One region of the Glutamicibacter sp. BW78 genome, then DNA from elsewhere that is predicted to be linked to it. Evidence: riboswitches for the same ligand, from Rfam matches in the RefSeq annotation. Region 1 holds a riboswitch; the other holds the start of a gene.
The links. A riboswitch is a leader RNA that binds a small molecule or an ion and turns the genes downstream of it on or off. The one in region 1 is predicted to bind cyclic di-AMP.
Positions count from the first base shown of each region.

Region 2: it holds a riboswitch for cyclic di-AMP, as region 1 does, so the genes downstream of both, CIK75_RS03185 (M23 family metallopeptidase) here and CIK75_RS10690 (NlpC/P60 family protein) in region 1, are expected to answer to the same signal.

Region 1 is NZ_NRGU01000038.1:99,412-102,816, forward strand. It holds gene CIK75_RS10685 (DUF6153 family protein) at 1-243, opposite strand, end outside; gene CIK75_RS10690 (NlpC/P60 family protein) at 422-1,312, opposite strand; cyclic di-AMP (ydaO/yuaA leader) riboswitch at 1,319-1,485, opposite strand; gene CIK75_RS10695 (NADH-quinone oxidoreductase subunit N) at 1,664-3,079, opposite strand; gene CIK75_RS10700 (NADH-quinone oxidoreductase subunit M) at 3,076-3,405, opposite strand, start outside.
Region 2 is NZ_NRGU01000020.1:46,276-49,680, reverse strand. It holds gene CIK75_RS03200 (DUF3027 domain-containing protein) at 1-32, shown strand, start outside; gene serC (phosphoserine transaminase) at 36-1,157, opposite strand; gene CIK75_RS03190 (metal-dependent transcriptional regulator) at 1,339-2,037, shown strand; cyclic di-AMP (ydaO/yuaA leader) riboswitch at 2,150-2,321, shown strand; gene CIK75_RS03185 (M23 family metallopeptidase) at 2,326-3,330, shown strand.

The sequences.
Region 1 (3,405 bases):
ATCCGTCACCGTTTGCTGCGCCTGGTTCACTTGCTGTGATTCGACAGAGGATTCTTGAACCAGAGCGGTATCCGCGGTATCGGCTGAAGCCGCGGAGGCGGCCGGGGCCGAGCCTGTGGAAGGCGGTTCGAAGCCGAGAGTATGCATTCCAAGGATGCCGACAATCACGGCGAGCAGCCCGAATAGCTTCACGAAGGAAATGATGAAAGGCGGTGTGGTTTCCGGTTTCATACCGTGTTTCATCACACCCGCCTTTCTGCCATTGCACCTTCTCGAATCGCCTCCAGCGTATCGGAGTTTCACCTGCATGGATGAACCCACAAGGAGAGGGCCGCTATTCGTGCGTGTGACAGAATCAAGCACCAAGACAAGTGGCCCCCACCCGGGAATCGGATGGGGGCCACAGTGGTCAGGGGTCCTGCTAGCTGGCCAAGGTGTAGTAGCCCATGAGCGGGCCGTAGGGGCTGTCTGCGGGGCGGATCACGGTATCGACCGTTGGGTTCTGGGCACCGATGATCTTTCCGCCACCGATGTAGATACCGGCGTGGCTGCCGTTGTTCTGGTAGACCAGATCGCCCGGCTTGGGGTTGCTGGTGGGCACGAACTTCCCGCTTTTGCGGATGGCCGTGGTGTTGTGGGGCAGGTCGACGCCGGCCTTGCCGTAGATGTACTGGATGAATCCGGAGCAGTCCCACCCGGACGGGCTGTCGCCGCCCCAGACGTAGGGAGCGCCCTCGTACTTCAGGGCCATGCTCGCAATGCTCCCCAGCTTTTCGCTGGAAGCACTACGCGTCAATGACTTTTGGGCATTCGTTTCGGATGCACCAGTGGTGTCTGCCTCCGGGGACCCTGTGGTCCGGGGGGTGACGGCCCCGGCGGCCGGCTGGACATCGGTTCCCGGGGCGGTGTGGGTGTGCCCGGTCGTGTCGGCACTACCGTTCGTGGCGGCACTAGCGGATGGCGTGTGGGAGTGCCCGGAAGGCGACGGCGCATGGGAGTGCCCGGTCCGTGAGGTGGCCGACCGTGGCGCCGGGGTCGAAGTGACGGAGGCGCTGGCGTTCTTGTAGGTGCTCGACGCAGGCACGGACGTGGAACTGACCTTGGAACTATCGGAAACCGGGGTGGGCACCACCGGGGCGGCGGCCTGGCCGGGTGCTGCAAGGCCGAGCATGAGGCCCGAAGTGGCAGCGATGACCGCAGTGTTGCGGCCGATGGAGCCCAAGCGGGGGGAGACGGCCTTGGACAGGGACCCCATGGTGTTGCCGCGGACGGTTTCGGCGCGGTGGCGGGGCTGTGGATGACGGTTCGACATGGTGTTGCTACCTCTCCTGATGCCTGCGGGGTGAGCTGTCGGGTTCGAGCGGGAGTCACTCGGCCTTCCGCGCCGGAATGCGGCGCCGTTGGCTTCACCCCTAGGGTCCTGGTGGACCCGGAAATTGGGTCCCCCGCCACTGCCATCTGTTTGGTGAACGGTCCCCGGAGTGGTGGCAGTGCTCGGCAATCCACCGGGGTGCGCCGAGCTCATGGGAAGCCCGGCACCCAACAAAATTTACATGAAACAGGTGTAAAAGTCACGGTTGGATCACGAAGACATCTCTTTTTGATCACTTTAGGGGGCTGGGGTTCCAATGATTCGGGCCCCTGAGGCCCCGCCCCATACCGCCTACGTCCCGAGCGCCAACCAGATCCCGGCACCGAGGGGCCCGGCGGCCAGGACGCCGGCACCCAGCACGACGGCGGTTCCACGAACAGTCCTGAAGGCCTCCGGCGGGCGGGCCTCAAGCTGCTGCCCGCCGGCCGGCGCCGGCCGGAAGGCGGGGCGTATGAGCCGGAGGTAGTAGACCAGGCTCAGCACGGAGTTCACGGCGGCGACCACCACCAGCCAAGCCATGGACCCGTCCCAGGCCGCCGTGAAGACGGCCACCTTGCCCACGAACACCGCCGTGGGTGGGGTACCGGCGAGACTGAGTGCCCCGACGATGAGGCAAGCGGTCAGCCACGGGTGGGAACGGGCCGTCCCGGCCCAGTCGCCGAGGACTTCCCGGCGCGGCTGGCAGGCCACCACCGCGAAGAGGGACAAGTTGGTCAGCGCGTAGAAGGCGAGGTAGGCCAGCAACGCCGCCATGGCGCCGTCGCTACCGGTGATGACCGCGACCGGCATCAGCAGGTACCCGACCTGGCTCACCGTCGACCAGCCCAGCAACCGTCGGACGTTCTGCTGGACCAGGGCCGCCAGGTTGCCGACGCTCATGCTGATCGCGGCCAGCACCGCCACGAGCAGGGGGATGTCCACCGTGTCGGGCAGGACCTGGACCAGGCGGGCCAGGGCGATGAGCGCCCCGAGTTTCGGCACCGTCGTGAGGAAGGCCGCCACCGCGATGGACGAGGCTTGGCTGGCGTCGGGGATCCAGAAGTGGCCGGGCACGGCCCCTGCCTTGAACGTCAAGCCGATCAGGACCGCGACCGCACCGGCAGCCACCCCCGTCGACGGCGCCTGCTGCAGCGGCCCGGCCATGGCCGCGTAGCTGCTGGTGGCGGCGAGCCCGGTCAGCAGGGCCACCCCGCCCATGAGCACCACCCCGAACAGGGCCCCGAGGAGGTAGGTCTTCAGGGTCGCCTCGGCCGCCCGGGCGCTGCGGGAGAGCCCGATCAACGCATACAGCGGGATGCTGGCCAGCAGGTAGCCGGCGACCAGGACCAGCAGGTCGGTTGAACCGCCGATGATGACGGTGCCCAGGGTCGCCAGGATCAGGAGCGCGTACGTCTCGCTTTCACGCATCGATCCGACGAATTCGTTCCGGCCCAGCAGGACCACCACCACGGTGGCCAGCGGTGCAGTGATCCGCACGACCGTGGTCGGAGCGTCGATGGCGTAGGTGCCGCTGAAGACCGCTGTCGACGGGCCCGCCGCCGCCAATGCGGTCGCGGCGCTGAGCGTCAGGGCGCCAAGGCCGAACCAACGGGTGATGACCTGTCGGCTGCGGGGCAGGAAGCTGCCGCCGAGCAGCACCAGCACCGCCGCGCCCAGCAGGATGGCCTCGGGCAGCAGCGCCGCGTAGTCGTTCGTCGTCGATGTCATGGGTGCAGGATCCCGGTCAGGGTTTCGGCGGCCGGCTCGATCATCCCCAGCAGCGGACCGGGAACGAGGCCGATCAGCACGAACAGCACGCCCAGCACCGCCAACGCGGTGGTCTCGCCCGGGCGTAGATCCGCGAACCCGAGCGAAAGTTGTTTCGTTTCACCGGTGAACACCCGGGCGAAGGCGCGCAGGAACAGGACGGCGGTGATCAGGATGCCGGGCAGGGCCAGCAGAGCCCAGCCGGTGGAGCCGATGCTGCCGGTGAAGATCTGGAACTCGGCAATGAAGCCGCTGAAACCCGGCAAACCGAGGGAGGCGAACGCGGC
Region 2 (3,405 bases), on a different contig from region 1:
AACGCTCGCGGTCCCGTCGTCGTCGTCGGTAAGCGTTACATGTTCTCCACGACGTAGTCGATGCAGGCGGTCAGGGCCGAGATATCGTCCGGTTCAATCGCCACGAACGTAGCGATACGCAGTTGGTTCCTGCCCAGCTTCCTGTATGGCTCGGTGTCCACGATGCCATTGGAGCGCAGGATGGAGGCCACCCGGGAGGCGTCGACGGAATCATCGAAGTCGATGGTCGTGATGACGTTGGAACGCTCATCGGCCTTGAGGACGTAGGGCGCCGCAACGGGAGATGCCTCGGCCCAGGAGTACACCCGCCCGGCGGAATCGGCAGTGCGGGCCGCCGCCCAATCGAGCCCACCCTGTTCGTTGAGCCAGGAGACCTGGTCGTTCAGGGTCACCAGGGTTCCCAGCGCCGGGGTGTTATAGGTCTGGTTCTTCAACGAATTGTCGATGGCCGTGCGCAGATCGAGAAAATCGGGGATCCAGCGGCCACCGGAACCCACTCGTTCCGCGCGATCCAGGGCGGCCGGAGAGAACAAGCCCAGCCACAGGCCGCCGTCGGACGCGAAATTCTTCTGAGGGGCGAAATAATAGACATCGGTTTCTGCCACGTCTACCGCCAGCCCTCCGGCTGCGGAGGTCGCATCAATCAGTAGCAGGGCGCCGTCGTCGGCGCCTTCAACACGCTGCACCGGTGCCGCGACCCCGGTAGATGTTTCGTTCTGGGGCCAGGCGTAAACGTCGACGTCGGCCTCCGCGCGTGGGGCAGGACGAGTGCCGGGCGCAGAAGAAATAATTGAGGACTCCTGGAGGAAGGGAGCCTTGTCCGTGGCCTTGGCGAACTTCGAGCCGAACTCACCGAAGGAGAGGTGCTGAGCCTTCTGCTCGACCAGGCCGAAGGATGCGACGTCCCAGAAAGCAGTTGATCCGCCGACACCAAGAATGACTTCGTAACCTTCGGGCGCGTTGAAGAACGTGGACAGCCCCTCGCGGATGCTGCCGACCAGGTTCTTGACCGGAGCCTGACGGTGTGAGGTCCCGAGGATCCCCGGATTGGCTGCTGCCAGTGCCTCCAACTGCCCGGGGCGAACCTTGGAGGGCCCGGCGCCGAAGCGGCCATCTGCCGGCAGGAGGGATGAGGGGATGCTCAGCGAATCGGTCAAGTGGTGCTCCTACCATCGGCGAAATCAGTCGTAGTGGACTTCGGTGGGATCAGAAAATATCCCGCATCAATGGTGGCGCAACAGTTGGTGGAATGCCGAAAGCAGGTGACATTGTTAACGAAGGTAGAGTTGCAAACACGGGTTCCCCCTTGACCGCCCCGCCATACAGGAGTGCCACGCAGTGACAGATCTGATCGACACCACGGAAATGTACTTGAGGACCATTCTGGAACTCGAGGAAGAGGAAATTACGGCCTTGCGCGCGCGCATTGCCGAGCGCCTAGACCATTCAGGTCCGACGGTTTCGCAGACGATTGCCCGGATGGAACGTGACGGTCTGGTGATCGTCAACCAAGACCGCCATCTCGAACTCACGGTCACCGGTCGAGAGCGCGCAACCTCCGTGATGCGTAAGCACCGGCTGGCCGAGCGGTTGCTCGCCGACGTGATCGGGCTGGATTGGGAATACGTCCACGATGAAGCCTGTCGGTGGGAGCACGTGATGAGCGAGCGGGTCGAAAAACGCCTCTATGACCTGCTGGGCAAACCCACCGACTCTCCCTACGGCAACCCCATTCCCGGCTTGGAAACGCTGGGAGGCCCCGCGGCCCACGAATTCTCCCTGGGTGTCCAGAACCTGGACTCCGCCTTATTGGACGAAAACACCGGGCCCGTAGCCGTAGAACGGCTGGCCGAGGCGATCCAGGTGGATCCAGAACTCCTCGCCCAACTCAACGAAGGCGGCATCCGCCCCGGGGCACAAGTGACCCTGGAGCGTGCCGGGGACTATGTTCTCGTCCGCGTCGAGGGAATCGAAGGCGCATTGGAGCTTCCGGTAGAGGTTAGCGCCCACGTTTTCGTGGCACGGGAATCGGTATAGTCGATATAGATATAACGGAACTGTTACTTCGTATCCGATTCGGGTAGCGTGGATAACGGATGGGGATTCGTCCTCGCCCACTCGTTCCGATCGCTGAGCCCTGCCTGCGGAACGGGTCCGTTCGCCCAAATGACAGGCAGGGGTGGAGAACCCAAACACCGACGGCCAGCTGCCTTGCTTCCTTGGCACGCGGCCGTCTTGGGGTGAAGTCGCAGCTTGGCCTGCGACCGGATCTGACCGGTCCGAACCCGACAGCTAACTCCGCAGGCGCCATGAGAGGTCTCTCGTTTGACAGAGCAAAAACGTTCCGGGCGCCGTGCCGCCCCGGCACCGCTAGTCGGAGCCGAAGCGCCGGACGCCGTTCACGGCACGTATGTGCCGCGGCGGTTCGCGTCCACCATGCGCTACGCCGCGACAGCGACGTCGGTTCGCGGGGATATCGCCCCAGCTGCCCCTGAGCCATCAGCTGCCCTTGCCGACGTTGTCCCGCTACTGACCGAGCCGGCGGGCACCCAACAGCCTTCCTCCGTAGCGGAGAATGCCGGGGAATCGTTCGACTCCTCCGTGATCGGCCTACCCATTGGCGTGAGAGCCGTTGGTGCCGAGAGCCACGCGCCTTCCCGCCGTCGTCCCGTGCTGGCGTGGAGCCACCGGTTTGCCGCGGTGGCGGCGGTCTCCGGATTGGCCCTGGCTGCCGCCTATCCAGCCCTAGATGGCGGTGACCAGCCGGCCGGACCTGAGGAGCGTGTCGCCCACCAGGCCAGTGCCAGCGTTGCCGACGTTGACGTACCTGCCTCCGATGATTTCGCTATCGTCCGCGCCTCGGTCTCCAGCAGCTTCAGCAAGGATGATCAGCTCGATTACCTCATGTCCGCCTCCGGCGGCGATGCCAGTCGGATCAATACGCGGGGAGTTCTCGCTCAGCCGGTAGATCACGTTCGGATCACCTCGCCTTTCGGCGCACGGTCGAACCCGACCGGCGCGGGCGCCCAGGTCCATATCGGGCAGGACTACGGAGTGGGCTGCGGAACCCCGGTTAAGGCCTCGGCCTCGGGCACCGTAGTACAGGCCGGCTGGGCCGGGCACTCGGGCAATCGCGTGCGGGTCGACCATGGCAACGGCCTGGAGACCACCTATAACCACAACAGCAGCCTCAAGGTCACCGTCGGGCAGAAGGTCAAGCGCGGCCAGGTGGTATCCCTGAGCGGGACCACCGGCAACTCAACCGGCTGCCATGTGCATCTTGAAGTCCTCGTTAATGGCACGCCGGTTGACCCGGCAGGGTGGCTTTAGCCCCGAAAAGTCGCGGCTCGTGACCGGGAAATAACCATTTCGTGACCTGAACGTGACTTTTAGAAGCACTTCATA